2 regions of the Kitasatospora sp. NPDC048296 genome follow, and region 1 is predicted to be linked to the other one. Evidence: predicted binding sites of a transcription regulator. Region 1 holds the regulator's gene; the other holds the start of a gene.
What was found. Region 1 encodes HspR, which represses chaperone genes until heat shock. Its sites were predicted from a motif close to TTGAGNNNNNNNNNCTCAA; they were not measured.
Positions count from the first base shown of each region.

Region 2: a site for HspR is predicted at 4,868-4,886, ahead of lon (endopeptidase La). Genes of this name have one in related genera too.

Region 1 covers NZ_JBICZB010000001.1:100,467-114,766, forward strand. Annotated here, with positions in the region: gene ACGF12_RS00480 (metal-dependent hydrolase) at 1-43, opposite strand, end outside; gene ACGF12_RS00485 (Yip1 family protein) at 130-1,128, opposite strand; partial or broken gene ACGF12_RS00490 (sugar phosphate nucleotidyltransferase) at 1,312-2,385, opposite strand; gene ACGF12_RS00495 ((Fe-S)-binding protein) at 2,676-4,904, opposite strand; gene dnaK (molecular chaperone DnaK) at 5,197-7,044, shown strand; gene grpE (nucleotide exchange factor GrpE) at 7,041-7,661, shown strand; gene dnaJ (molecular chaperone DnaJ) at 7,885-9,042, shown strand; gene ACGF12_RS00515 (heat shock protein transcriptional repressor HspR) at 9,050-9,577, shown strand; gene ACGF12_RS00520 (helix-turn-helix domain-containing protein) at 9,799-10,797, shown strand; gene ACGF12_RS00525 (hypothetical protein) at 11,503-12,120, shown strand; gene ACGF12_RS00530 (LuxR C-terminal-related transcriptional regulator) at 12,239-13,204, opposite strand; gene ACGF12_RS00535 (LuxR C-terminal-related transcriptional regulator) at 13,201-14,175, opposite strand; gene ACGF12_RS00540 (LuxR family transcriptional regulator) at 14,168-14,300, opposite strand, start outside.
Region 2 covers NZ_JBICZB010000003.1:197,466-211,765, forward strand. Annotated here, with positions in the region: gene ACGF12_RS03875 (multifunctional oxoglutarate decarboxylase/oxoglutarate dehydrogenase thiamine pyrophosphate-binding subunit/dihydrolipoyllysine-residue succinyltransferase subunit) at 1-1,143, opposite strand, end outside; gene ACGF12_RS03880 (sensor histidine kinase) at 1,431-2,561, opposite strand; gene ACGF12_RS03885 (response regulator transcription factor) at 2,645-3,382, opposite strand; gene ACGF12_RS03890 (rhomboid-like protein) at 3,945-4,739, shown strand; gene lon (endopeptidase La) at 4,909-7,323, shown strand; gene ACGF12_RS03900 (GtrA family protein) at 7,368-7,898, shown strand; gene ACGF12_RS03905 (ROK family protein) at 7,917-9,131, shown strand; gene ACGF12_RS03910 (ABC transporter permease) at 9,239-10,285, opposite strand; gene ACGF12_RS03915 (MarR family winged helix-turn-helix transcriptional regulator) at 10,398-10,847, shown strand; gene ACGF12_RS03920 (MDR family MFS transporter) at 10,977-12,524, shown strand; gene ACGF12_RS03925 (hypothetical protein) at 12,601-12,846, opposite strand; gene ACGF12_RS03930 (anion permease) at 13,036-14,217, opposite strand.

The DNA of each region.
Region 1 (14,300 bases):
CCGCCCCGGCCGGGAAGCTGACGTGGGTGGTGGGGAGGGTCATGGCTGGCTCCGGTGACTGTGGACGAACGAGGTCGAGCGGGCCCTGGCCTACCGGCCCGACCCGCCCACCATTCTGCCTCCCGCCCCTCAGCCCAGGGTCGGCAGCTTGATCAGCACCAGCAGCGCGACCAGCTGCACCGCCGCGGCCGCCGCCGCCTTGCCCCAGGGCAGGTCGTGGAGCCGCCGGACCATGCTGGTCAGCAGGTACGCGCAGAACATCCAGGTGGCCCAGCCGACGACCTGGACCACCGCACTGTCGGAGGGCAGCACCAGGTCCAGCAGCAGCCGGGGGGCGTCGGTCAGCCAGCCGATCAGCGCGGCCAGGCCGACCGTCGACTTCCACGGGCCGTCGCCGCCGAGCTGGCGGGCCAGCGCGTAGGTGACCGCGCCGAAGATCCCGCCGGCCAGGGTGAAGCCGACGGCGGCGGCGAACATGCCGGTCAGCGCCACGGAGAAGGTCGAGTTGACGATGTCGTCGTGGGTCAGCCCGATGCCGAGCACCGCGAGCGCGCCGTACAGCAGCGAGACGGTGAGGGCGGGCAGCCAGACCTGGTGGTCGCGGGTGCGGTCGAAGATCGCGGTCGGGCTGCGGAAGAGGCCGGTGAACAGCTCGCGCCACTGCGGCCGGGGCCCGGCGACGTGCGGCGCGGACTGGCCGCCCGCCCGGTAGACCGCGACGTTGTCCTGGCCGTACGGCGCGTGCTGCTCCTGGCCGTACGGCTGCTGCTGCCCGTACCCGTCGTCGTAGTAGCCGGGGCCCGGGCCCTGGCCGTACCAGCCCCGGTCCTGGCCCGGACCGGGCTCGTGACCGTACGGCTGCTGCCGGCCGTACGGGTCGCCGACCGGGAAGGAGCGGGTGCCGCCCGGCCGGTCGGCCGCGTACGGGTCGTACCCGTCGCCGACCGTACCCCCGGGACCGCCGGCAGGACCCCCCGGACCACCGGCCGCCGTCGGATGCGGGGCTGTGAAGTGCTCCGGCCCGTCCGGCTGCCCGTGCCCCCCGGGCGCCCCCGCCGACGGCGGGGCCGACCATCCGCCGTGCGGGCGGTCGGCGCCCTGACCGCTGTCGTATCGATTACCAGCCACGTTCCGAAGGTACCCGTCCGGCCCAACGCGCGTCGGCCCCGGACGGAGCCGGGGCCGGTTTGCAGCGAGCCTGAGACGAACGGGTCCGAAAGCCCCCTCGGGACGTCGCTACCGCTGGGCGGTGACCGACGGCCCGTGCACCGCGGCGGCCGCGGTGGTACCGGCCGGGCAGCCGCCCGGGCCGGCCGAGGTGCGCACCGCGCCGACCGGCAGCAGGGTGCCGCAGGCGACCCGGATGCCGCTGGGCAGCTCGTTGTCGGACTCCACGATCGCGCCGTCGCCGATCACCGCGCCGTCCAGCGCCGAGCGGTCGCCGACGGTGGCGAAGGCGCCCACGATCGAGTCCTTGACCAGGGTGTCCGGGCCGATCACCGCGCCGGGCAGGATGACGCTGCCCTCGACGATCGCACCGGCCTCGACCACCGCGTCCGCGGAGACCACGGTGCCGCCGCTGAGCACCGCGCCCGGGTGGACGGTGGCGCCGGGCAGCAGCAGGGCGTCGCCGGTCGGGCCGGGGACGGCCGGGGAGTCGACCTTGCCGAGCACCAGGTCGGCCGAGCCGCGGACGAACGCGGCCGGGGTGCCGAGGTCCAGCCAGTACGAGGTGTCGACGACGCCGCGCAGCAGCGCGCCGGTGGCCAGCAGCTCGGGGAAGGTCTCGCGCTCGACGGACACCTCCCGGCCGGCCGGGATGCGGTCGATGACGGAACGGGTGAAGACGTAGCAGCCGGCGTTGATCTGGTCGGTGACGATCTGCTCCGGGGTCTCCGGCTTCTCCAGGAACTCCAGCACCCGCCCGTTGCCGTCGGTCGGGACGAGACCGAAGGCGCGCGGGTCCTCGACCCGGGTGAGGTGCAGGGTGACGTCGGCCCCGGCGGCCACGTGGCCGTCGCGCAGGGCGGCGATGTCCAGCCCGGAGAGGATGTCGCCGTTGAAGATCAGGACCGGCTCGTCCGGCCCGCAGGTCAGCCCGGAGGCGGCGTTGCGGATGGCCCCGCCGGTGCCCAGCGGCTCGCGCTCGGTCAGGTAGACCAGCTCGATGCCGTACGGGGTGCCGTCCTGGAAGTGGTCCTCGAACACCTCGGCCAGGTACGAGGTGGCCAGCACCACGCGGGTGACCCCGGCTGCGGCGGCACGGGCCAGCTGGTGCGCGATGAACGGGACGCCCGCCACGGGCAGCATCGGCTTGGGGGTGTGGGTGGTCAGCGGACGCAGTCGCGTGCCCTTACCACCGACGAGCATGATCGCCTCGGTCATGGTCTGCGCTGTTCCCCTTGTGGTCTCTGCGGCCCGGCCCGGCGGGCCGATACCTCCGTCGGTCTTCTGACCCGTCCGGAACGGGTCGACCGGCCTCGCGGCCGGTCCGGCGCCTACTGTATTTCCTTCCGACCGAATGCCCGTCCGGCGGCCGTGCGATCGGCGTCACCCTCCGCCCGGCCGCCCGGCCCCGGGGCCTCGACCGGGGGCGCCAAAAGCCCGGCCCGGCGGGCGCGTTGGCGGCACCCACCGGGCCGGGCTTTTGTAGCAGAACTGTCGAACAGCGGTCGCTACGCGTCCACCGTCGCGGGCTCCTCGGCCTCGTCCGGCGGGGTCGCCTTCACCGAGTCGAGCAGCAGCTGGGCCACGTCGACCACCTTCAGGTGGTCCTTGGCCGCGCCCTCGTTCTTCTTGCCGTTGACCGAGTCGGAGAGCATCACCAGGCAGAACGGGCAGGCGGTGGAGACGATGTCCGGGTTGAGCGACAGCGCCTCGTCCACGCGCTCGGTGTTGATCCGCTTGCCGATGCGCTCCTCCATCCACATCCGGGCACCGCCGGCGCCGCAGCAGAAGCCGCGCTCCTTGTGGCGGTGCATCTCCTGCTGGCGCAGACCGGGGACCTTGTCCATGATCTCGCGCGGCGGGCTGTAGACCTTGTTGTGGCGGCCCAGGTAGCAGGGGTCGTGGTAGGTGATCAGGCCCTCGACCGGGTTGACCGGGACGAGCTTGCCCTCGTCGATCAGGTGCTGCAGCAGCTGGGTGTGGTGGATCACCTCGAAGTGCCCGCCGAGCTGCGGGTACTCGTTGGCGATGGTGTTGAAGCAGTGCGGGCAGGTGGCCACGATCCGCTTGGTCGGGGCGTCCTCCAGCGCGGCGTTCAGCGTCTCGACGTTCTGGGCGCCGAGCATCTGGAACAGGAACTCGTTGCCCAGGCGGCGCGGGGAGTCACCGGTGCAGGTCTCCTCCTTGCCGAGGATCGCGAACTTCACGCCCGCGGTGTGCAGCAGCTCGGCGAAGGCCTTGGTGGTCTTCTTGGCGCGGTCCTCCAGGGCGCCGGCGCAGCCGACCCAGTAGAGGTACTCGACCTCGGCCGGGTCGATGTCCTCGCCGATCACCGGCACCTCGATGCCGGTCTCCTTCTTGAGCTCCTTGACCCAGTCCAGGCGGGCCTTGGTGGCCATGCCCCACGGGTTGCCCTTGTTCTCCAGGTTCTTGAGCATCGTCCCGGCCTCGGTCGGGAAGTTGCTCTCGATCATCACCTGGTAGCGGCGCATGTCGACGATGTGGTCGATGTGCTCGATGTCCACCGGGCACTGCTCGACGCAGGCGCCGCAGGTGGTGCAGGACCACAGCACGTCCGGGTCGATGACGCCGTTCTCCTCGGCGGTGCCGATCAGCGGGCGCTCGGCCTCGGCCATGGCGCTCGCCGGGACGTCCTTGAGCTGCTCGGCGGTGGCCTGCTCGGTGCCTTCCATGTCCTTGCCGCCACCGGCCAGCAGGTACGGCGCCTTGCCGAAGGCGTGGTCCCGCAGGCTCATGATCAGCAGCTTCGGGGAGAGCGGCTTGCCGGTGTTCCAGGCCGGGCACTGCGACTGGCAGCGGCCGCACTCGGTGCAGGTGGAGAAGTCGAGGATGCCCTTCCAGGAGAAGTGCTCGACCTGGGAGACGCCGAAGACGGCGTCGTCGGCCGGGTCCTCGAAGTCGATCGGCTGGCCGCCCGAGGTCATCGGCTGCAGCGCGCCCAGCGCGACGGCACCGTCGGCGTTGCGCTTGAACCAGATGTTCGGGAAGCCCAGGAAGCGGTGCCAGGCCACACCCATGTCGGTGTTCAGCGAGACCGTGATCATCCAGATGAAGGAGACGGAGATCTTGATCATCGCAACCAGCCAGAGCAGGTTGTGCAGGGTGCCGACGCTCAGTCCGGAGAACAGCTTCACCAGCGGGTACGAGACCACGTACGAGACCGAGTAGTGGTCGACCCCCAGCTGGGCGCCCTCCAGGCCGCGCAGGGTCAGGATGGCCGCGCCGATGACCAGGATGACGGCCTCGATGAAGTACGCGAAGCCCATGTTGGAGCCCGCGAAGCGGGACTTGCGGCCCGCCTTGTTCGGCAGGCTCAGCTGGCGGATCACGGTCAGCACCGCGATGCCGAGGAAGGTCACGAAGCCGAGCAGTTCCTGGAACACCAGGTACGGCGTCCAGTCCCCGACGATCGGGACCTCGAAGTCCGGGTCGAAGAGCTGACCGAACGCGCCGACCAGGGTGAGGATCAGCGCGTAGAAGCCGACCGCGACAGCCCAGTGGGCGACGCCGACGACGCCCCACTTGTTCATCCGGGTGTGCCCGAGGAACTCACGGATCAGGGTCACCGTGCGGGCCACCGGGTCGTTGATCCGCGCGCCCTTCGGGACGGGCTGGCCGAGCCGGACGAACCGGTAGATCTGCGCGATGGCACGAGCGAACAGCGCCACGCCGACCACGGTCGTGCCCAGTGAGATGACGATCGCTGCTAGCTGCATCCGGCTTCTCCGTACTCCAGCGGCGGTGAAGGTATAAGTCGGTCAAGTGTACTCGTGGGTAACTTAACCACCCACCGGCCGGACCTTACCGCCCGTTAGCACCGATTCAGAAGGTGCTCAAGGTATGGCGGCAGTCACGTAAGGCCATACTCATCCATTCGGAGCAAAACGGAAGAGGGGAAGCGCCGCCGCAGCAAAGTTGAGCCAGGACAGCTCAAGGCTGTTGACTCGTTCGTGGGCCTCATGCATGCTTGAGCCCGTAAAGCTCAACTCTTCCGTGGAGGTATCTACGATGGCACGCGCGGTCGGCATCGACCTCGGCACGACGAACTCGGTCGTCAGCGTTCTCGAGGGTGGCGAGCCCACCGTCATCACGAACGCCGAGGGCGCCCGGACCACGCCGTCCGTCGTCGCCTTCGCCAAGAACGGCGAGGTCCTGGTCGGCGAGGTGGCCAAGCGCCAGGCGGTCACCAACGTCGACCGCACCATCCGCTCGGTCAAGCGCCACATGGGCACCGGGTGGAAGATCAACATCGACAACAAGGACTTCACGCCGCAGCAGATCTCGGCCTTCGTGCTGCAGAAGCTGAAGCGCGACGCCGAGGCGTACCTGGGCGAGACCGTCACCGACGCCGTCATCACCGTCCCGGCGTACTTCTCGGACTCCGAGCGCCAGGCCACCAAGGAGGCCGGCGAGATCGCGGGCCTGAACGTCCTGCGCATCGTCAACGAGCCGACCGCGGCCGCCCTCGCGTACGGCCTGGACAAGGACGACCAGACCATTCTGGTCTTCGACCTCGGCGGTGGCACCTTCGACGTCTCCCTGCTGGAGATCGGCGACGGGGTCGTCGAGGTGAAGGCCACCAACGGTGACAACCACCTCGGTGGCGACGACTGGGACCAGAAGGTCGTCGACCACCTGGTCAAGACCTTCCAGAGCGGCCACGGCGTCGACCTGTCCAAGGACAAGATGGCCCTGCAGCGTCTGCGCGAGGCAGCCGAGAAGGCCAAGATCGAGCTGTCCTCGTCCTCCGAGACCTCGATCAACCTGCCGTACATCACGGCCTCCGCCGAGGGCCCGCTGCACCTGGACGAGAAGCTCACCCGCGCCCAGTTCCAGCAGCTGACCGCCGACCTGCTGGAGCGCTGCAAGATCCCGTTCCACAACGTGATCAAGGACGCCGGCATCTCGCTCTCCGAGATCGACCACGTCGTCCTGGTCGGTGGCTCGACCCGCATGCCGGCCGTCGCCGAGCTCGTCCGCGAGCTGACCGGCGGCAAGGACGCCAACAAGGGCGTCAACCCGGACGAGGTCGTCGCCATCGGTGCCTCGCTCCAGGCCGGTGTCCTCAAGGGTGAGGTCAAGGACGTCCTGCTGCTGGACGTCACCCCGCTGTCCCTCGGCATCGAGACCAAGGGCGGCATCATGACCAAGCTGATCGAGCGCAACACCACGATCCCGACCAAGCGCTCCGAGATCTTCACCACGGCCGAGGACAACCAGCCGTCCGTGCAGATCCAGGTCTACCAGGGCGAGCGCGAGATCGCCGCGTACAACAAGAAGCTCGGCATGTTCGAGCTGACCGGCCTGCCGCCGGCGCCGCGCGGCCTGCCGCAGATCGAGGTCACCTTCGACATCGACGCCAACGGCATCATGCACGTCGCGGCCAAGGACCTCGGCACCGGCAAGGAGCAGAAGATGACCGTCACCGGCGGCTCCTCGCTGCCGAAGGACGAGGTCGACCGCATGCGCCGCGAGGCCGAGCAGTACGCCGAGGACGACCACAAGCGCCGCGAGGCCGTCGAGACCCGCAACTCCGCCGAGCAGCTCGTCTACTCGACCGAGAAGTTCATCGCCGACAACGCCGAGAAGCTCCCGGCCGACGTCAAGACCGAGGTCGAGACCGCCATCGGCGAGCTCAAGGAGGCCCTGAAGGGCGAGGACATCGCGAAGATCCGCGAGGCCTCGGAGAAGGTCTCCACCACCGCCCAGAAGCTCGGCCAGGCGCTGTACGCCAACGCCGACGCCGCCGGTGCCGGTGCGGCCGCGGCCGGCGAGTCCACCCACGCCAAGGAGGACGACGTCGTCGACGCCGAGATCGTGGACGACGAGAAGCCCAAGGGCGGTGCGTCGGCATGACGGACAAGCCGCAGGGCGGCAAGCCCGGCGACGACTCCGCCGCCGAGGAGGCCGTGATCAAGGCTGCCGAGGAGGCCGCGGCGGCGGGTGCCGGCGAGGGCTCCGAGGATCTCGCCACGGCCAAGCGCGAGCTGGCCGAGCGCACCGCGGACCTGCAGCGGCTGCAGGCCGAGTACCAGAACTACCGCAAGCGGGTCGAGCGCGACCGACTGACCGTCCGCGAGATCGCGGTCTCCAACATCCTGGAGTCCCTGATCCCGGTCCTGGACGACATCGGCCGCGCCCGCGAGCACGGCGAGGTGACGGGCGGCTTCAAGTCCGTCGCCGAGTCCCTGGAGACGGTCGTCGCCAAGCTGGGCCTCCAGCAGTTCGGCAAGGAGGGCGAGCCCTTCGACCCGACCCAGCACGAGGCGCTGATGCACAGCTACTCCTCGGACGTCACCGAGGACACCTGCGTGCAGATCCTCCAGCCCGGCTACCGCATCGGCGAGCGGATCATCCGCCCGGCGATGGTCGCCGTGGCGGAGCCCCAGCCGGGCACCCAGACGACGTCCGCCCCGGACGCCGAGGCGAAGTCCGCCGACGCGGACACGTCCGACGGTGGCTCGGACAGCTGACAACCTGTGACAGCTGACAACCAGTGCGCTGCGGAGTCGTACGCCGGCCAACACGGCGGCCGGCTCCGCAGCGCGTTGTCAACGGCTCTTCTTCCAGTTGCCGTTGACAGCGCAGTGACGATGGACATCGGGAGGTGGCGGAGGCCGTGAGCGAGCGCAGCGAGCGAACCATCGAGGGGCGCGTGAACCGCTCAGCGGCTGCCGAGCGCAGCGAGGTGGACGTATGAGCGGCAAGGACTTTGTCGAGAAGGACTACTACAAGGTCCTCGGCGTGCCCAAGGACGCCACCGCCACCGAGATCAAGAAGACCTACCGCAAGCTGGCGCGCGAGTTCCACCCGGACGCGAACAAGGGCGACGCCAAGGCCGAGGAGCGCTTCAAGGACATCTCCGAGGCGTACGACGTCCTCTCCGACGAGAAGCGCCGCAAGGAGTACGACGAGGCCCGCAGCCTCTTCGCCAACGGCGGCTTCCGCACCGGCGGCCCCGGCACCGGCAGCTACAGCTTCGACTTCGGCGACCTCTTCAGCGGTAACCAGGGCGGCGGCGGCGGTGGCGGCGGGCTCGGCGACGTCTTCGGCGGCCTGTTCAACCGCGGCGGCACCCGGCAGGCCCAGCCCCGGCGCGGCGCCGACGTCGAGACCGAGGTGACGCTCTCCTTCGAGGAGGCGGTGGACGGCGCGACCGTCCCGCTGCGGATGACCAGCCAGGCCCCCTGCCGCGTCTGCAACGGCACCGGCGCCAAGTCCGGCACCACCCCGCGGGTCTGCCCGACCTGCGTCGGCGCCGGCACCGTCAGCCGCGGCCAGGGCGCCTTCGCGCTCTCCGAGCCGTGCAAGGACTGCCGCGGCCGGGGCATGATCGTCGACGACCCGTGCACCGACTGCCACGGCAGCGGCCGGGCCACCTCGGCCCGCACCATGCAGGTCCGCATCCCGGCCGGCGTCCAGGCCGACCAGCGGATCCGGCTCAAGGGCAAGGGCGCCCAGGGCGAGCGCGGCGGCCAGCCCGGCGACCTCTACGTCACCGTCCACGTCGACCCGCACCCGGTGTTCGGCCGCAAGGGCGACAACCTGACCGTCACCGTCCCGGTCACCTTCCCCGAGGCGGCCCTCGGCGCCACCATCGAGGTACCCACGCTCGGCGGCCCCGCCGTCAAGCTCAAGCTGCCCCCGGGCAGCGCCAACGGTCTCACCATGCGCGCCCGCGGCAAGGGCGCCACCCGCAAGGACGGCACCCGCGGCGACCTCCTCGTCACCGTCGAGGTCGTGGTGCCTCAGCACGTCGACGGCGACGCGCTGAACGCCCTGGAGCAGTACCGCGAGGCCACCGCCTCCGACGACCCGCGAGCCGCCCTCTTCCGGGCGGCGAAGGGAGCGTGACGACCAGATGTCCCCGAACCCGATGACCCCCGACAGCCCGATCGGCCCCGGCCTCGGCGAGGGCCTTCCCGGCAACGGCCCCCGCCGCACCCGGCGCACCGCCGCGGCCCCGCCGCAGTACGTGCTCACCGAGGAAACCCCGGTGTACGTCATCTCGGTCGCCGCCGAGCTGTCCGGCCTGCACCCGCAGACCCTGCGCCAGTACGACCGCCTCGGCCTGGTCTGCCCCGACCGCACCGCCGGCCGCGGCCGCCGCTACTCCGCCCGCGACATCCAGCAGCTGCGGGAGGTCCAGCGGCTCTCCCAGGACGAGGGCATCAACCTGGCCGGCATCAAGCGGATCATCGAGCTGGAGAACCAGGTCGCCGCCCTCCAGGCCCGCATCACCGAGCTGGTCGACTCGCTCGAAGGCGCCGCCACCGCCCTCCAGCAGCGCGAGGCCGCCGTCCACGCCTCCTACCGCCGCGACCTCGTCCCGTACCAGCCCCCCACCCCCCAGTCCAGCGCCCTCGTCGTCTGGCGCCCCAGGCGCTGACCCGGGGCACTGCTCACCTCGCCAGCCGCCGGCTCCCTCCTGTTCGGGGGGTGCCGGCGGCTCGGTGTTGGTGAGAGAGTGCTGGTTTCGGAGCAACTGCCGGGCGCCTTGACGGCCTTCATTTGACCTGAGCATCGGATCGCGGTCTCGGATTAAGATCCCTGAGGCTGCGGACTTCAGTCGCGTTGACTAGTTGTCCGGTCGACGACAAGGAGCCGAAAGTGAGTGATCGAGAGCACCTGGTGAACAGCCACGGTCGATCGCCGATCCTGTCTCCCGGCGCCCGCACGCTGTACCTCAAAGCGTTGGCGGGCAACGGCCGGCTCACCAGGGATACCTGCTCTCAGGAGGAGGGTGAGGCCATCCAGGAGTTGCTGGGACTCGGACTTCTGATATCGGACAACGACGAGCCCGGGTCATTGTTCGCCGCCGACCCTGAAAAACTTGCCGCCAGCCTGAGCTCAACTTGGCAGCGCCAGGCTCTCGACCTCTTGTCCCGCGCGGTTTCAATTCCGGGTGAATTGACAGATCTGGCGGAGGCATTTCACACGCCGGACCAGAGCGGCGGCCCCATCGAGTACGTTCAGGGCCGGGCGGTGATTAACCAACGGCTACAACAGGCCATGGCCAACGGCATGACCGAAGGTCTCGCCATGCAGCCTGGAGGGCCACGCCCCTCCGAAATGCTGACTTCATTCCTGAAACGGGATCTCGACATCATTCGAACCGGTGCGTCGATGCGGTCGATCTACAACGCGAGCACCCGCTACCACCAACCCACCAGGGACTATGTCGCCACACTCGCCAAGGAGGGGTGGCAGTTCCGGACCCTGGACGAGCCGTACACGCGACTGCTGATCTTCGATCGACGGCTCGCCGTCATTCCAATCGCCGGTGACAATCTGGCCGCTTTCGTCCATGACGCGGCAGTGATCAACTATCTCGCTCAAGAGGTTTTCGAACGAAACTGGAGCAGAGCCCTGGATTTCGAAGGCGACCGCACCGTACCCCAGCAGGTGGTTTCACAGCTCCGACAGACGATCATCGACCTACTGCTATCCGGAACGAATCACCGAGTCATCGCACGGCGACTCGGCATCAGCGAACGGACCCTGGCCAGGCACATCGCGGAAATGCGCGAGGAGTACAACGTCGACTCGCTCTTCCAGCTCGGCTACGTACTCGGGCACGCCGCAAAGGCGGATCGCGCAGGCCACTGACACCGTGACCCGAGGCTCCTCTGCGGACACGGAATGGCAGCGGCCCGATACGGGCGGCGCCTGTCGGTCGCGCCGCCGGTTCACGGGACACCGACGGAAGCCGGGAGACGGTACGCCCAGGCCAATGGGCCATTCGGCGTGCACAGGAGACCTGGCGTTCCGTCCGCCTGCCGGCCGAGCAATCCGGTCACGGGCCGGTCCTACCAGTGAAAGTCGTCAGCCACCGTCTCCGCCCCGACAACAGCAACGGTCGCACGGCCATGCGCCATCCCGAAGGGCCCATAACCTCCGACGGAGACACCAGCGGCCACGAGGGAAGCGCCCACTACCGTGGACAGCACAGCCTTACGGACAAGTCGGCGCATACGGGACATGGACCCACCCTCTTCCTCTCAAGTCCGCAAGTTGGACTAATAGCACTAGCGTCCACATGATGCCGCATGCCTTGCTCCAGTGTCACCTGTCGACCAACAGAGCGAGCGTCATCTCTCTGCCAGGCATCCAGATGCCAGGGCGGACCGCTGGACGAAGCCATCACCGCTGATAGACGATCAGTTCGCTCCCGATGGTCCCATGAAGCCGGAAGACTTGCCGCTGTACCGTCAAATTTCCTTCCTGCTTAACCATCGGATTCCTTGAAGCAGCAACTAAACACGCCTACCGGCACCGCCTCCTCCACCCGGTCGGCCTTTCCCCGGAGTCGACATGACCGAGCCCTACCTGCGTCACCACGACAGCCAGGCCCCTGAGGGTCGGCGTGCACGTGTGTTCCTGGCCGCGCCGCTGATGCGGCTGACCGGCCCGGCCGACAGCGTGGTGACCCTCGCCAGCCGGACGCGGCTGACGACGCTCCGCACCACCCTGCTCCGCAGCGGCGCCGCCGTGTACAGCGCGCACCACAGCGACGCCTGGACCGTCGCCGGCCGCGCGCCCGAGCCCCGGGTGCCGTCCGACTTCCGCGCCCTGCAGTCCGCGGACCTGGTCTTCGCCTACGTCGGTGCCCCGCTCTCGGCCGGGGTGAGCCTGGAGCTGGGTTGGGCGTCGGCCCTGCGGAAGCCGATCGTCCTGCTCGTCGACGAGGCGATCACCCACAACCCGCTGATCGCCACCATCGAGCAGGTCGCCCCCGTCCTGCCGCTGGTCTTCGACGACACCTGGTCGCAGGAGGCCCTCAACCACACGGTGGAGACCGCCCTGGACTGGGCCGGCATGGCGCTCTCCCTGCGCGAGGGCTTCTGGACCGCGCCCGGCGAGCAGTTCAACGTCCCCCGACAGCAGTCCTCCGTCCCCGGCTACTGGCCGACCGGCGCCGCCACCGGCTGAGCAGAGCGCACCCCCCGGATCCCCCTCCGGGCTCTTGCTTCCGCCGCTCGCCGCGCAGCCCGGCCGCCTCCGCCCGGGCTGCGCGGCCAATGGTGGCCCGGGCAGATCGAGTACCGGCTCAGGCACCGCGAGCCCCCCTCATCTGCCAGCCGAGCTGGAAGAGCGTCTCGGCGTCGTACAGCTCGCGCAGGCGGGCGATGTGACCGGCGACTGTTCGCTCGCTCAGGCCCAGGCGAGTGGCGATGGCCCGCTGGGTGAGGCCCCTCGCGAGCAGGCGGCCCACCTGCTCGCGAGGGTCGGAGTCCGTGGAACCTGCGGCCAGGGCCGCCCAGTTGACACCCTCGGAGAGCTGCCAGAATCGCTCGAAGACCTCCGCCAGGAAGACGACCGTGGCCGGGTCTTCCACGAAAGCCGCGGCATCGAGATCGGCCGAGGCCGGAATGACGGCCACGGTGCGGTCGAAGATCATCATCTTGGTGAGCGAAAACGGTGCGACCCGGATGCGGCAGCCGATGTCGGTCAAGCGAGCGGCCAGACGGACGGTCGGACCATCGAGTCGGGCCGTGTCCTCGTAAATGGTGTTCATCGAACCGCCGGCCTCAACAAAACGGCGGGCGGTTTCCACGATGTCGCCGGTGGCGTCCGTCGGCCTGGCTCCACCGGGGTGGAGCGAAAGCGCCTCATGGTTCAGCTCTTCGCTGAGCTGCGAGATCCGGTGCCGGATGTTCTCGCCGCCTTCAACGATCCGGATGGTTCCGGTGCGGTCGTGGCGTCGCGGGGCGGTGTCGTAGGCGGCGGTCAAGTCGCCTAGAAGGATCGGGAGTTGCTCGGCCTGCATCATCAGGCGGGTACCCGCCGCCCGCAGATCGGCGCCGAGACGGGCGGTGACCGAGCGCGGGTTGATCGCGCTGAGCGACCCGTCCGAGACGTACGGCTTCAGCAGGCCCAGGTCCAGCAGCGACTGGACGGTCGCCGCGTCCCGCTCCTGGATGTCGGCGATGCGGATGCGGCCGCCCTCGCGGAGGATCGCGCGGTAGAGCTCGCGGGCGGCGCCGTCGGGAAGCATGAGGCCGTGATCGGTCATGACTGCTCACCTCTCAAATGCCAGCCGAGTTGGAAGAGCGTCTCGGCGTCGTACAGCTCGCGCAGGCGGGCGATATGGCTGGCGACCGTGCGCTCACTCAGGCCCAGGCGACTCGCGATCGACCGTTGGGTGAGGCCCTGGGCGAGCAGTCCGGCAACCCGCTCGTGGACGGCGGGCTCAGCGGAACCAGCAGCCAGGGACGCCCAGTTGACTCCTTCGGCCTGCTGCCAGAGCGTCTCGAAGGTATCGGCCGCGAAGGCGACCATCGCCGGGTCGTCGACCACGGCGGCGCTGGAGTAGTCCGAGGCGGCGGGGATGATGGCGACGGCACGGTCGAAGACCAGGAAGCGCTTGAACGGTACGGCGAGGACTCGTGTGGTGGAACCGAGTTGGGCGGTTTGAGCGGCGAACCGTACGGTCGCCGGGTCGAGCTTGGCCGAGCGCTCGTACAGGGTGCGCAAGGTTCCGCCGCGTTCGCGGTAGCGACGGGCACGGTCGAGCGCGTCAGGCATTTCGGTGGGCAACCGGGGGCCGCCGGGCTGGGCGGTCAGGCCCTCGTTGGGGAACTCCTGGCTCAATTGCCCCAGTTCGTGCCGAATTTGCTCCTTTCCCGAAATGTATCGCACCCCGGTCGAGTCGCCCCGCCGTTTCGGAGTCGCGTCGTATGCCCGGGTGAGATCGCCCATCAGTTCCGGGAGTTGTTCGGCTTCCGTAAGCAGTCGGGCGACTTGGAAGCGGATTTCGGTGCCGATCCGTTCGGTGGCCGCACGCGGGTCGATCGCGCTGTACGCGGCGTCCTGCAACTGCGGTACCAGCAGCCCGAGTTCCACCAGCCGCTGGAGCGCCGCCCGGTCCGCCGGACCGACCTCGGCGGCGCGGATGCGGCCGCCCTCGCGCAGCACCGCGAGGTAGAGGGCGCGGGCGGCGGCGTCCGGGAGGGCGGCGGAGAGGAGGGCGGAGGCGTCAGCCATGGTGTTCTCCGCGCAGGTGCCAACCGAGGTGGAAGAGGGTCTGGGCGCCGTAGCGGTCGCGGAGGCGGGCGATGTGGCCGGCGACGGTGCGTTCGCTGAGGCCCAGTCGGGTGGCGACGGTGCGT
Region 2 (14,300 bases), on a different contig from region 1:
GGCCCAGCGGACCGGCTCGTACGGGATCCGCAGCGACTCGAAGATCTCGTCGTAGAAGCCCTTCTCGCCGAGCAGCAGGCGGTGGATCTCGCGCAGGAACTCGCCGGACGCCGCGCCCTGGATGACGCGGTGGTCGTAGGTCGAGGTCAGCGTCATGATCTTGGAGACGCCGAGGCGGGCCAGGGTCTCCGGGGCGGAGCCCTGGAACTCGGCCGGGTACTCCATGGCGCCGACACCGACGATGGTGCCCTGGTTCTGCATCAGGCGCGGCACGGAGTGCACGGTGCCGATGCCGCCGGGGTTGGTCAGCGAGACCGTGACGCCGGTGAAGTCGTCCATGGTCAGCTTGTTGGCGCGGGCCCGGCGGACGATGTCCTCGTAGGCCTGCCAGAAGCCGAAGAAGTCGAGGGTCTCGGCCTTCTTGATGGCCGCGACGACGAGCTGGCGGTCGCCGTTCGGCTTGACCAGGTCGATGGCCAGGCCCAGGTTGACGTGCTCGGGCTTGACCAGGAAGGCCTTGCCGTCCTCCACCTTGTAGCTGTGGTTCATGCCCGGGGCGGCCTTGATGGCCTGGACCAGGGCGTAACCGATCAGGTGGGTGAAGGAGACCTTGCCGCCGCGGGCGCGCTGCAGGTGGTTGTTGATGACAATGCGGTTGTCGATCAACAGCTTGGCCGGGACGGCGCGGACCGAGGTCGCGGTCGGCACCTCCAGCGAGGCGTCCATGTTGGTGGCGACGGCCTTCGCCGGGCCACGCAGCTGGACCAGCTCGGGGCCGGCCGGGGCGGCGGCCGCGGCCGGGGCAGCGGCGGCGGCCTTCGGGGCCGGCGGCGCGGCCGGCGCGGCGGCGAGCGGGGCAGCGGCCGGGGCCGGAGCGGCCGGGGCGGCGGGCGCGGCCGGAGCAGCAGCAGCGGCGGGCGCGGGGGCAGCGGCAGGGGTCGGCGTGGGGCCGGCCTGGGTCGCGGCCTGGGTCACTGGGGTCACCTCGGTACCGGGCTTGTAGTCGGCGAAAAAGTCCCACCAGGCTCGGTCGACCGAGTTCGGGTCCTGGAGGTACTGCTGGTAGATCTCATCGACGAGCCACTCATTGGGACCAAAGCCAGTGGAGCTTGCCGAGCTGGGGGTTTCAGGATGTGGCGACACGGCGGCAACCGCCCTCTTCCGCTTCCTTTTGGGATGTTTGGACAGCGGGGATTAAGGCTACGCCCCTGACCAGTGATCGCGCAGTCCCCGGGCCCCAGGCGTCGCCCAGATCACAGTCCTGACCTGCAGATTGGCTGAAAAACTACGTTAGAAAGCCGTATCTGAGGGGAACCGATCGGGCCCGATCGCCCCCCATATGTGGACGAAACCGGACAAAGCCTCGACTGGACCGTCCGATGACCTTCGTGTGCGTCTGTGTCGGATCTGTGACAAATGTCCCGGCCCGCTCAGCGCTGCCCGGGCAGCCGGACCTCGATCCGGCAGCCGCTCGGGGACTCAGCCACGGCGATCCGCCCGCCGTGCAGGTCCACCGCCCACCGGGCGATGGCCAGGCCCAGCCCGGTGCCGCCGTCCGCGCCCGCTCCGGAGGCGGTGGCGGTGCCGCTGCGGCTGAACCGCTCGAAGACCCGGGTGCGGTCGGCCGGCGGGATGCCGGGGCCCTCGTCCTGGACCTCCAGCAGCAGGCCGCCCTCCTCGCCCTCGGGCCGGGCGCGCACGGTCACCGTGCCGCCGGGCGGGGAGTGCTTGCAGGCGTTGTCGACCAGGTTGGCGACCACCTGGTGGAGCCGTTCCGGGTCCGCCACGGCGGTCAGGCCGGCCGGGTTGACCTCCAGGGCCAGCCGGACGTCGCCGCGTCTGGAGAAGGCGCCGCCGGCCGTCGCGCCGTCCACGGTGACCCCGCGCAGCACGCCGTCCAGGAACTCGCGCACCTCGAAGGGGCGGGCGTCCAGGTCGACCACGCCGTCGTCGATCTTGGAGAGGTCCAGCAGGTGGGTGACCAGGCGGCCGAGCCGCTCGGTCTGCTCCAGCGCGGCCTCCAGGGTCGCCGGATTGGGCTGGACGACGCCGTCCACCACGTTCTCCAGCACGGCGCGCAGCGCGGCGATGGGCGTGCGCAGCTCGTGCGAGACGTTGGCGACCAGCTCGCGGCGGTGCTGGTCGGCGGCCTGCAGGTCGGCGGCCATGGCGTTGAAGGCGGCCGCCAGCTCGCCGATCTCGTCGCGCGAGTTCACCTCGACCCGGCGGCTGTAGTCGCCGGAGGCCATCGCGCGGGCGGCGTCCGTCATCTCGCGCAGGGGGGCGGTCAGCCCGTGCGCGAGGAACTGCATGAACAGCAGCGAGGCGATCATGGAGAAGACCATGATGATCCGGATCTGGGTCTCGGACCGGATCGCCACGACCACCATCCCGGTGGCCAGGAACACGGAGACGATCACCAGCAGGGCGAGCTTGCCCTTGATCGAGCGGACCGGGTCGAGCGGGCGGATGTCGGCCCAGACCCGGCGGGCGGCGCGGGCGGCCAGCGTCTGCGGGCGCGCGCCGTCGGCGTCCCCGTTGCGTTGCTGTGGAAAGGTCATTGGTCCCTTGTGATCCCCGCGCGGTGGCACGGCGGTCTCGGGACGCGGGCCCCCCGGTGGCCCGTCGCCCGAAGCTCCCGCCGTCAGGAGAGCGGGGCCTCCAGTGCGTAACCGACGCCGTGGACGGTACGGATCCAGCTGGCGCCGATCTTGCGCCGCAGCGCCTTGACGTGGCTGTCGACGGTGCGGGTGCCGGACGCGTCGGTCCAGTCCCACACCTCGGCCAGCAGCTGCTCGCGGGTGAGCACCGCGCGCGGCTGGGCGGCCAGGCAGGCGAGCAGGTCGAACTCGGTGGGCGTCAGGTGGACGTCGCCCGAGGCCAGCCGGACCCGGCGCTGCACGTGGTCGATCTCCAGCTCGCCGAAGCGCAGGCTGCCGAGCGCGGGCGTGCGGGCGGCCTGCTGGGCGCGCTCGACGCGGCGCAGCAGCACGTTGACCCGGGCGGCCAGTTCGCGCATCGAGAACGGTTTGGTCATGTAGTCGTCGGCACCGACGCCGAGGCCGACCAGCAGGTCCGTCTCGTCGTCGCGCGCGGTCAGCATCAGCACCGGCACCGGACGCTGCGCCTGGATCCGGCGGCACACCTCCAGGCCGTCGAAGCCGGGCAGCATGATGTCCAGGACCACCAGGTCCGGCTGCCAGGTGTGGAAGCCGTCCACCGCGCCCGGACCGTCGTGGGCCACGGCGACCTTGAAGCCCTCCGCGCCCAGTCGGGCCGCGATCGACTCCGCGATCGTGGGCTCGTCCTCCACCACCAGCACTCTGCGCTGGCTGCTCACCGTGCCACCGGCGTTGTGGTTGTCCTGCTGAATTTCTGTCACGGTCACGCCACCGCCCCCAGGGCTGCGGGCCGGCCACCTGTGGGGATGGCGGGGCTCCGCTCGTAGTCTTGTTCCGTCGTGGACTGTGCCGGGTCCGCCGTCCCGTCGCGCGCCCAGGAGAGCGGAGGACGGGTGGTTCCCCGTCCACGTCTCCCGCGCACATCGCAGCGTACGGACAGCGGATGCTTTCCGGCAGGTGGACCGGACGTTTCCGGCCCGTGGGGCGGCCGTTCGGCCGCCCGCGGACCCACTGCACGAGTGGGCACGGGCCGATACCTTACCCGGCGAATTTTCACTGCGTAACGGTACGTATGCAGTCCAGTTGACGCCAAGTCGCCGGTCAGAGGCCCTACTGACGCGTCAATCGGAAGAAGGTCTGGACCTATACCGGTAATCCGGCCGGTCCCCGGGGTAACGGTCTTCACGGGCTTTTCTCAGGTGCCTCTCAGAACCTCGACGTACCGTGGCCACGACAACGCTCCGCCGGGTGGAATCAGGGCCCCGCGCCGGTACGTTGGGCTGCGGCGAGGACCGATGGCTGCGGGCGTGGAGCGGAGGCGGCATGGCTGGACTGCGGCGCGACGCCGGCGGGAGCGTGGCCGCGCGGGTGCCGTACGGAATGCTCCGCCACGGGCTGCGCACCGGTGTCTTCGAGTGGCTGCTGGAACGGGTTCCGACACCTCGGCGCAACCCCTTCACGCTCGGATATCTCGCCGTGGTGGGCGCCACCACGACCTTCGCCACGCTCGCCGATCCGGAACTCGTCCAGCGGCTGCAGGAGGCCTCCAGTTCGGACGGCCACAACCTGCTCCAGCATCCTTTGCGCGCTCTTGTGCTGAGTGGGTTCTGGGTCGCCGGGAACGTGTGGATGCCGTACCTGTGGGGCTTCGCCTTCACCCTCGCGCCGCTGGAGCGCAGGGTCGGACCGGCCCGGGCGGCGGCGGTGTTCGCGATCGGGCACGTGTCCGCGACGCTGCTCTCCCAGGGTGTGGTGATCACCGCGGTGGAGACCGGGCGGATGGCGCCCGAGGCGATGGACTACCTGGACATCGGGGTCAGCTACGGCGTGCTCGCCTGCCTGGGTGCGGTGGCCGGGCTGCTGCCCCGGCGCGGGCGGCTGCTGGCGCTGGGCGGCGCCGGGCTGATGATCGCCCAGCAGATCGCCACCGAGAAGGACGTGGTCACGGCCGTGGGGCACCCGGCCGCGGTGCTCGCCGGAGTGGCGCTGTGGCGCTGGCTGCGCGGGGCCGAGCGGCGCCGGCCCCGGCCGCGCCGGCGCTCGGCGACGGTCCCGGCGGCCGGGTCGGCCCCCGCCGCGGTGCACGCCGCCGCACGGCCGTCCGCCGCGGCGCGCTGACCGACCGGCCGCCCCGTCCGGCTGACCTTTCCCCGCGCTTTTGACGGTGCCGTCCGCCGGGTCGTCCCGTGGTCTCCCTGTTCGCTCATGGCGAACAAGGCGCCGGGAACATTCGGTGGGCGCCAGGCCTTAGTCAGGTCGACTCAAGTTCGCTGACTGGGGAGAGATCATGGCTTCGACGTCCACTCCGCTCACCCTGCCCGTACTGCCGCTCGACGACGAGGTCGTGCTCCCGGGCATGGTCGTCCCGCTGGACCTGAAGGACACCGAGGTGCGCGCCGCCGTCGAGGCCGCCCGCGCCGCGGCCACCGGCTCCGGCAAGCCGCAGGTCCTGCTGGTCCCGCGGGTGGACGGCTCGTACGCGGCGGTCGGCACGCTGGCCACCGTGGAGCAGGTCGGCCGCCTGGCGGACGGCCCCGACACCGCCGGGCAGCCGGTGGCGCTGGTGCGCGCCGTGCGCCGGGTCCGGATCGGGGTCGGCACCACCGGCCCCGGCGCCGCCCTCTGGGTGGAGACCACGCCGTTCCGGGAGTCCTCGGTCGGCACGCCGGTGGCCGGGCGGGCCGCCGAGCTCGTCAAGGAGTACAAGGCGCTGTCCACCCAGTGGCTGCGCAAGCGCGGCGCCTGGCAGATCGTCGACCGGGTGGCCCAGATCGAGGGCGTCGGCGAACTCGCCGACAACATCGGCTACGCGCCCTTCGTCACCGCCGAGCAGAAGCTCAAGGTGCTGCTGGAGGCCGACCAGGTCGCCCGCCTGGAGTACGCGCTGACCCTGCTGCGCGACCACCTCGCCGAGGAGGAGGTCAACGACACCATCCGCAAGGACGTCGAGGAGGGCGTGGCCAAGCAGCAGAAGGAGTTCCTGCTCCGCCGCCAGCTGGAGGCCGTCCGCAAGGAGCTCGCCGAGCTGAACGGCGACCCGGCCGACGAGGAGGGCGACTACCGCGCCCGGGTCGAGGCCGCCGACCTGCCCGCGAAGGTGCGGGAGGCCGCGCTCAAGGAGGTGGACAAGCTGGAGCGCGCGTCCGACCAGTCCCCCGAGGGCTCGTGGATCCGCACCTGGCTGGACACCGTCCTGGAGCTGCCCTGGAACGAGCGCACCGAGGACGCGTACGACATCTCCGGCGCCCGCGCCGTGCTGGACGCCGACCACGCCGGGCTGACCGACGTCAAGGACCGGATCGTCGAGTACCTGGCCGTCCGCAAGCGCCGCGCCGACCAGGGGCTCGGGCTGGTCGGCGGCCGCCGGGGAGGCGCGGTGCTGGCCCTGGTCGGGCCCCCCGGGGTCGGAAAGACGTCGCTCGGGGAATCGGTGGCCCGCGCCATGGGCCGCAAGTTCGTCCGGGTCGCGCTCGGCGGCGTCCGGGACGAGGCCGAGATCCGCGGCCACCGGCGCACCTACGTCGGCGCGCTGCCCGGCCGGCTGGTGCGGGCGATCAAGGAGGCCGGCTCGATGAACCCGGTCGTCCTGCTCGACGAGATCGACAAGGTCGGCTCCGACTACCGGGGCGACCCGGCCGCCGCCCTGCTGGAGGTGCTGGACCCGGCGCAGAACCACACCTTCCGGGACCACTACCTGGAGGTCGAGCTCGACCTGTCCGACGTCGTCTTCCTCGCCACCGCCAACGTGCTGGAGGCCATCCCCGAGCCGCTGCTCGACCGGATGGAGCTGGTCCGGCTCGACGGCTACACCGAGGACGAGAAGGTCGTCATCGCCCGCGACCACCTGCTCCCGCGCCAGCTGGAGAAGGCCGGCCTCGGCGACGGGCAGGTCAGCGTGGACGAGGAGGCGCTGCGCAGGCTCGCCGGGGAGTACACCCGGGAGGCGGGCGTGCGCACCCTGGAGCGCTCGATCGCCAGGGTGCTGCGCAAGATCGCCGCACAGGCCGAGCTGGGCGAGCGCGAGCTGCCCGCCACGGTCGGCGCGCAGGACCTGCGCGCCCTGATCGGCCGGCCGCACCACGTGCCGGAGTCCGCCCAGGAGCCCGCCGAGCGACGCACCGCCGTCCCCGGCGTGGCCACCGGCCTCGCGGTCACCGGCGCCGGCGGCGACGTCCTCTACATCGAGGCCTCGCTGGCCGACGCCGAGACCGGCGGCACCGGGCTGACGCTGACCGGGCAGCTGGGCGACGTGATGAAGGAGTCCGCGCACATCGCGCTCTCCTTCCTGCGCTCGCGCGGGGCCGAGCTGGAACTGCCGGTCACCTCGCTGCGCGACCGAGGCGTCCACCTGCACGTCCCGGCCGGGGCCGTCCCCAAGGACGGGCCGAGCGCCGGCATCACCATGACCACGGCGCTGGCCTCGCTGCTCTCCGGCCGCAAGGTGCGCACCGACGTAGCGATGACGGGCGAGGTGTCGCTGACCGGGCGGGTGCTGCCGATCGGCGGGGTGAAGCAGAAGCTGCTCGCCGCCGACCGGGCCGGGGTCACCACGGTGATCATCCCCAAGCGCAACGAGGCCGACCTGGACGACGTCCCGGCCGAGGTGCTGGAGCGGCTCACCGTCCACCCGGTGTCGGACGTGCGGGAGGTGCTGAAGCTGGCCCTGGAGCCGGCCGAGGTGCTGGTCGCCGCCGCGGCGTAGCGCACGCCGGGGCCGACGGCAGCTCCGCGTGCCACACTGCGGAGATGCCGTCCCCCACGCAGCGCGTCCTGGCCCGGGTGCCGGCCCGGCTGCGCCCGCTCCTGGTGCGGCACAGCCGGCTGGTGAAGTTCCTGGTGGTCGGCGGCGGCTGCTTCGTGCTCACCGCGGTGATCGACGTCGGGCTCAAGTTCACCGTCCTGGAGCACAAGCCGGTGGTCGCGCTGACGGTGGCGACGGTGATCGCCACCGTCGTCTCCTACGTGCTCAACCGGCGCTGGGCCTTCCGCACCGACGGACACGGGCGGGAGGCCCTGCTGTTCTTCCTGGTCAGCGCGGTGGCGATCGGCGTCAACGACGTTCCGCTGGCGCTCTCCCGGTACGCCCTGGACCTGCGCGAGCCGTACGTCGACCCGCTCACCCAGGAGTTCGCCGACTTCCTCAGCGGGATGGTCGTCGGGACCTTCGTCGCGATGCTGTTCCGCTTCTGGGCGGTACGGCGGTGGGTCTTCACCGGTCCCGCCGAGCGGGCGCGGCCGGGTTACGCTGCACCCGAGATGCCACGGGATGTCTCGTAAGACCGTGAGGTGAGAGTTATGCGCGGCGAGCCGGACGGCGTCCGGACCGGGCCCGCCAGCCAGCAGGGGATGCGCCGGGCCAACCTGGCCCTGGTGCTCGGGGTGATCGCGCGCGGCCCGCGCTCGCGCGCCGAGGTGGCCACCGAGACCGGGCTGACCAGGGCCGCGGTCTCCTCGCTCGCAGAACAGCTGATCTCCGCCGGTCTGGTCATCGAGGAGGGCCCCGCCGCGCCGAGCGGCAAGGTCGGCCGCCCCGGCACCGCGCTCGGGCTCAACCCGCTCGGGCCCGGCGGCCTCGGCGCCGAGATCGGCGTCCGGCACCTGGGCGCCTGCGTGGTCGACCTGCGCGGGGAGGTCCGTGCCTGGCGGCGCCAGGAAGTCGTCAACCGCGGCCGGCAGCCCGCCGCCGTGATGGCCGACCTCGCCCGGCTGGTGCGATCCGCCGTCGCCGAGTCGGGCCTGCGCCCGGCCGGACTGACCCTGGCCGTGCCCGGACTGGTCGGCGCCAGCGGGGTGCTCCAGCGGGCCGCCAACCTCGGCTGGCAGGACGTCCCGCTGGCCCCCGAACTGCGCCCGGCGCTGCGCAGCGCCGGGGACCGCCTGGCCGAACTGCCGGTGCAGGCGGACAACGAGGCCAACCTCGGCGGACTGGCCGAACGGTGGCTGGACGAGGGCCCGGAGGACTTCCTCTACGTCTCCGCCGAGGCCGGGGTCGGCGCGGCGATCGTGGTCGGCGGCCGGCTGCTGCGCGGCGCGCGCGGCTACGCGGGCGAGTTCGGCCACGTCCCCGTCCACCCGGAGGGGCCGCGCTGCGCCTGCGGGGCGCACGGCTGCCTGGAGCAGTACGCGGGCGAGGCGGCGGTGCTGCGGGCGGCCGGGCTGACCGGTGCGCGCGGCGACTGGGTGACCCTGCTGGCCGAACGCGCCGGCGCCGGGGACGAGCCGGCCCAGGCGGCGCTGGCCGGGGCCGGCTCGGCGCTCGGCATCGCGGCGGCCGGGGCGGTCAACCTGCTGGATCCGGCCGAGGTGGTGCTGGGCGGCGGCTACGCCCGGCTGGCGCCCTGGCTGCTGCCGGCGATGCGCCGCGAGCTGGCCGCCCGGGTCACGGTGCGGCCCTGGGCGCAGGACCGGCTGACGGTCTCCACGCTCGGGCGGCGCGGGCCGCTGCTGGGCGCGGCGGTCGGCGTGGTGCGGGCCATCGTCGCCGACCCGGGGTCGCTCGCGGGCGGCTGAGGCCGGCGCTCCCGGAACCCGGAGGAGCCCCCGGCCGACACTCGGGCCTGCCCGGCGAGGGTCCGTCGGACAGGCCCGAGGTCAGCGGTGCTTCGAGGCCGGGGGGCTCAGGCCTGCGCGGGCTCGGCGACGATCTCGCGGCCGCCGGAGCGCGGGCCGCGCAGCACGGCCAGGTAGGCGACGCCGATGCCGACCAGCGCCCAGATCACCAGGACCAGGATCGGCATCCCCAGGTTGGTGGAGCCGAAGTAGGCGATGGACTTGGTGGCGCTGGTGCCGGCGCCGTTGGGGATCAGCGAGCCGATCGCCCGCCAGAACTGCGGCATCATCGGGGCCGGGTAGACACCGCCGGCGCTCGGGTTGCCCAGCACCACGAAGACCAGCACCGCGATGCCGATGCCGATGACGTCGAACAGGCACTGCAGCGCCATGGTGAACGCGCCGACCGTGAACACCACCAGGGCGCCGATGCCGGTCAGGGCCAGGACCGAGCCGGGCAGCGCGTCCAGGACCGGCCCGGCGATGATCGTGCCGCCGAGGCCGGCGCCGACCGAGTACAGCGCCAGGGCGCCGAGGCGGATCAGCAGGCGGTGGACGTTGGCCGGCTTGGAGCCGGCGCTGATGCCGAGGATCGAGGCGACCAGGTAGCCGCCGACGCACCAGCCGATGACCAGGTAGAAGGCGGAGAGGCCGTTGGTGTCGCCCTTGGCCAGCGGCACGACGTCCTCGACCTTGACCGTACGGCCCTGGGCCTTGTCCAGTGCGGTGGTGACGGTCTCGGCGGCCTTGGCGGCGGAGGTGCCGCGGGCGCCGCCGACCAGCAGGGTGTCCTCGGTGCCGGTCGGGTTCACGACCAGCGCGGCGTAGATCTTCTGGTCCTTGATCTGCTGGGTCGCCGTCTCGGCGTCCGGCGCGGTGACGGGCTTGACGGCCTCGGCCGGCACCGACTCCAGGGCCGCCACCAGCTTGGGCGTGACCTGCGGCGGGGCGACCACCGCGATCGACAGCTTGTGCGGGGCCGGGTGGTGCAGCGCCCCGACGTACGAGGTGATGAAGCCGAGCTGCAGCAGCAGCACGCCGATCACGAGCAGTGCCGCACGCGGTGTGACCGCGCCCTTCAGTTCCGCGACGAAACCCTGCCCCGGGGCGGCCATCCACATCTCCTTGCGTATCGGAAGAAATCGGATACTTAATACCATGAACTAGTTGGCTCGTCTCAACTCCCGTACCGCTTTCCGGCCACCGCCGCTGGGCGATACTGGCGCCGTGACGGACGAGGAAGCCCTGGTGGCGGTGGAGCGCGAGGTCGGGCTGATGTTCCGGCGGGGCCGCGCCAGAGTGGCGGAACTCTCACGCCGGGTGCGCCCCGAGCTGGAGGGCCTGGGGTACAGCATGCTCGCCTACATCGAGCAGGCCGGGCGGGTGCGGGTGACGGACGTCGGCGTGCACTTCGCGGTCGGCAAGCCCACGGTGAGCCGACAGATCCGCGCGCTGGAGGAGCTCGGCCTGGTCGCCCGGGAGGTGGACCCGCAGGACCGCCGGGCCGCGCTGGTCTCGCTGACCGAGGACGGGCGCGAGCGCTATCTGGCCGCGTACGACGTGCGGATGCGGCGGGTGCGCGAGGTGATGGGCGGCTGGTCGCAGGAGGATGTGGCCCGTTTCGCCGAGCTGCTGCACCGCTTCAACGACGTGCTGGGGGAGCCGCCCGCGGAGTGATCGGGCCCCGCCCGGGGGCTTTGCTTCGGCTTGAAGAAAGTTGCCTTAGTCAACCATCTACCCTATGGTTGCTTAAGGCAACGAATTTTCCTGCCCGCGCATCCCCACCGCTCCCAGCGAAGGACTCAGATGACCGTCACAGCCGAGGCGGCAGCCGGAGCCGCCGTCGACGACCGACCGATGACCCACCGGCAGGTGATGGAGGCACTGTCCGGCCTTCTGCTCGGCCTGTTCGTGGCCGTGCTCTCGTCGACCGTCGTCTCCAACGCCCTGCCGCACATCCTCGCCGACCTGCACGGCGGCCAGTCCGCCTACACCTGGGTGATCACCGCGGCCCTGCTCACCCTGACCGCCTCCACCCCGATCTGGGGCAAGCTCTCCGACCTCGCCAGCAAGAAGCTGCTGCTGCAGATCGCCCTGCTGATCTACATCGCCACCTCCGCGCTGGCCGGCCTCTCGCAGAACACCGGCGAGCTGATCGCCTGCCGCGCCCTGCAGGGCATCGGCGCCGGCGGCGTGGTCGCGCTCGGCCAGATCTGCCTGGCCGCGATGGTCCCGCCGCGCGAGCGCGGCCGCTACAGCGGCTACTTCGGCGCGGTCTTCGCCCTCGCCACCATCGGCGGCCCGCTGATCGGCGGCGTCATCGTGGACACCTCCTGGCTGGGCTGGCGCTGGTGCTTCTACGTCGGCATCCCGTTCGCGCTGGCCGCGATCCTGGTGGTGCAGCGCACCCTGAAGCTGCCGGTGGTCAAGCGCCCGGCGAAGATCGACTACCTGGGCGCGCTGGTCATCACCGGCGCCGTCAGCCTGCTGATGATCTGGATCACGCTGGCCGGCAAGAACTACGCCTGGCTGTCCTGGCAGACCGTGGCCATGGTCGGCGGCGGCCTGCTGCTGGGCGCCCTGGCGATCGTGGTCGAGCGCCGCGCCGCCGAGCCGATCATCCCGCCGGACCTCTTCAGGTACCGCACCGTCACCCTGGCCGCGATCGCCAGCGTGCTGGTCGGCGTCGGGATGTACGGCGCGACCACCTTCCTCAGCCAGTACTTCCAGCTGGCCCGGGCCAAGTCCCCGACCATGGCCGGCCTGATGACCCTGCCGATGATCATCGGCCTGGCGGTCTCCTCCGCCGTGGCCGGCCGGCTGATCACCAAGTACGGCAAGTGGAAGGCCTACCTGGTCTCGGGCACCGCGCTGCTGGCGATCGGCTTCGGCCTGCTCGGCACCGCCAGGGTCGACACCAACTACGGGCTGCTCTCGGTCTACATGGCGATCACCGGCGTCGGCCTCGGCCTGACCAGCCAGAACCTGGTGCTCGCGGTGCAGAACACGGTGCCCCGGCACGAGCTCGGCGCGGCCAGCTCCGTGGTCACCTTCTTCCGCACCATGGGCGGGGCGATGGGCGTCTCCGCGCTCGGCGCGCTGCTGAGCACCAAGGTCGGCGACTACCTGGCGGCGAACCTGGCCGCGGCGCACATCCCGGCCGGGCACGGGGCGGCCGGCGGCGGCATCCCGGACCTGGCCAAGCTGCCGGCCCCGATCGTCCCGCTGGTGACGGACGCCTTCGGCCACGGCATCGGCACCGTCTTCCTGTGGGCCGCCCCGTTCGCGGCGCTGTCCTTCGTCACGGTGCTGTTCATCCGGGAGACCGCGCTGAAGACCACCCAGGAGAACTGACCGGCGAGTCGGGGACGCGCGAGAACGGGCCGGGGAGTGATCGACACTCCCCGGCCCGTTCGGCGTTCCGGAAGGACTACGGCGCGGCGATCAGCATCAAGCCGTAGAGCACGGCCGCCGCGCAGACGGCGAAGCAGGCGTACGCGCCGGCCAGCAGGACGGGCTGGGCGCCGCCGGAGGCCCGGCCACCCTCGCGGGCGCCCAGCGCGGCCTCGCGGCGGGACAGCGCCAGGATGCCGAGGGCGAAGACGGCGACCACGGCGACGGTGACGCCGAAGCTGATGCCGGCGGTCTGGGCCAGGGCGGTCCACTTGATGTGCATGGTGAGTGCTCCGAGGACGTGTCTTGTGGGTTTTGTCGGATCAGGCCGCGGCGTTGGGGTGCGTGCATCGCAAGGCGGAGGAGGGAGCCACTGCGGAGCATTGGCGACCGACGACAACGCGGCGAGGTGCGTGCACCGGCGTCGCGGACCCGGCAAGGACCCTCAAGACACGCCCTGGGCCTGCGGCGCTCAGGCCGCGACCGTGGTCGAGGCGGGGGTGGGGGCGGCGTTCGCCGAGGTGGCGGCGACCTCGACCGGGGTGACCTCGGCGATGTCGTTGACGTTGTCCGCGCTGACCGGCTGGCGGCGGGAGATCATCCACATCGCGCCCGAACCGGCCACCAGCGCGGCGCCGACCACGGCGACGCCCCAGGTGCCCTGCCGGGCCAGCGCGGCCGCGCCGCCGGAGACCACGGCCGCGGCCGGCAAGGTCAGGCCCCAGGTGTAGACCATGCGGCGGACCAGGCTCCAGCGCAGCTCCGGCTTCGGGCTGCCGAGGCCGGCGCCCATGATGCCGCCCGTGCAGACCTGGGTGGTGGAGAGGCCGAAGCCCATGTGCGAGGAGGTCAGGATGACGGTCGAGACGGCCGACTCCGAGGCGAAGCCCTGCAGCGGCTTGATGTCGGCGAGGCCCTTGCCCATCGAGCGGATGATCCGCCAGCCGCCCATGTAGGTGCCGAGCGCGATGGCGGCGCCGGCCGAGACGATCACCCAGGTGGGGGGCAGCGCGCCGTGCGGCAGGGCGCCGACCGAGACCAGGGTCAGGGTGATGATGCCCATCGTCTTCTGGGCGTCGTTGGTGCCGTGCGCGAGCGAGATCAGCGAGGAGGAGAAGACCTGGCCGGTCTTGAAGCCCTTGTCCGTGGCCGCGGCGTTGCCCTTGCGGGTGATCGCGTACGCCAGCTTGGTGGCGCCCCAGGAGGCGAGACCGGCGACGACGGGGGAGGCGACTGCCGGGATGATGATCTTGGTGATCACGGTGTCGAAGTTGACGCCGTTCATGCCGACGCCGACGATCGTGGCGCCGATCAGGCCGCCGTACAGGGCGTGCGAGGAGCTGGACGGCAGGCCGCGCAGCCAGGTCAGCAGGTTCCAGAGGATCGCGCCGGCCAGTGCGGCGAAGATGATCTCGGGATGAACGCCGGCCTTCTCGTTGACGATGCCGCCGGAGATGGTGGTGGCGACCTTCACGGACAGGAACGCACCCGCGAAGTTGAGCAGGGCCGCGATGGTGACCGCGACCTTCGGACGAAGGGCCCCGGTCGCGATCGCGGTGGCGGCCGCGTTGGCGGTGTCGTGGAACCCGTTGGTGAAGTCGAAGGCGAGCGCTGTGATGATCACAACGGCAACCAGGAACGAGATGTGTTCCATACCCAAACAATCGTCGTAGTTGTCGCACGGACGTTGGTGACGTCGCGACCGTAGGTCGGTTTGGTAAACGGAAGGTGAACTGA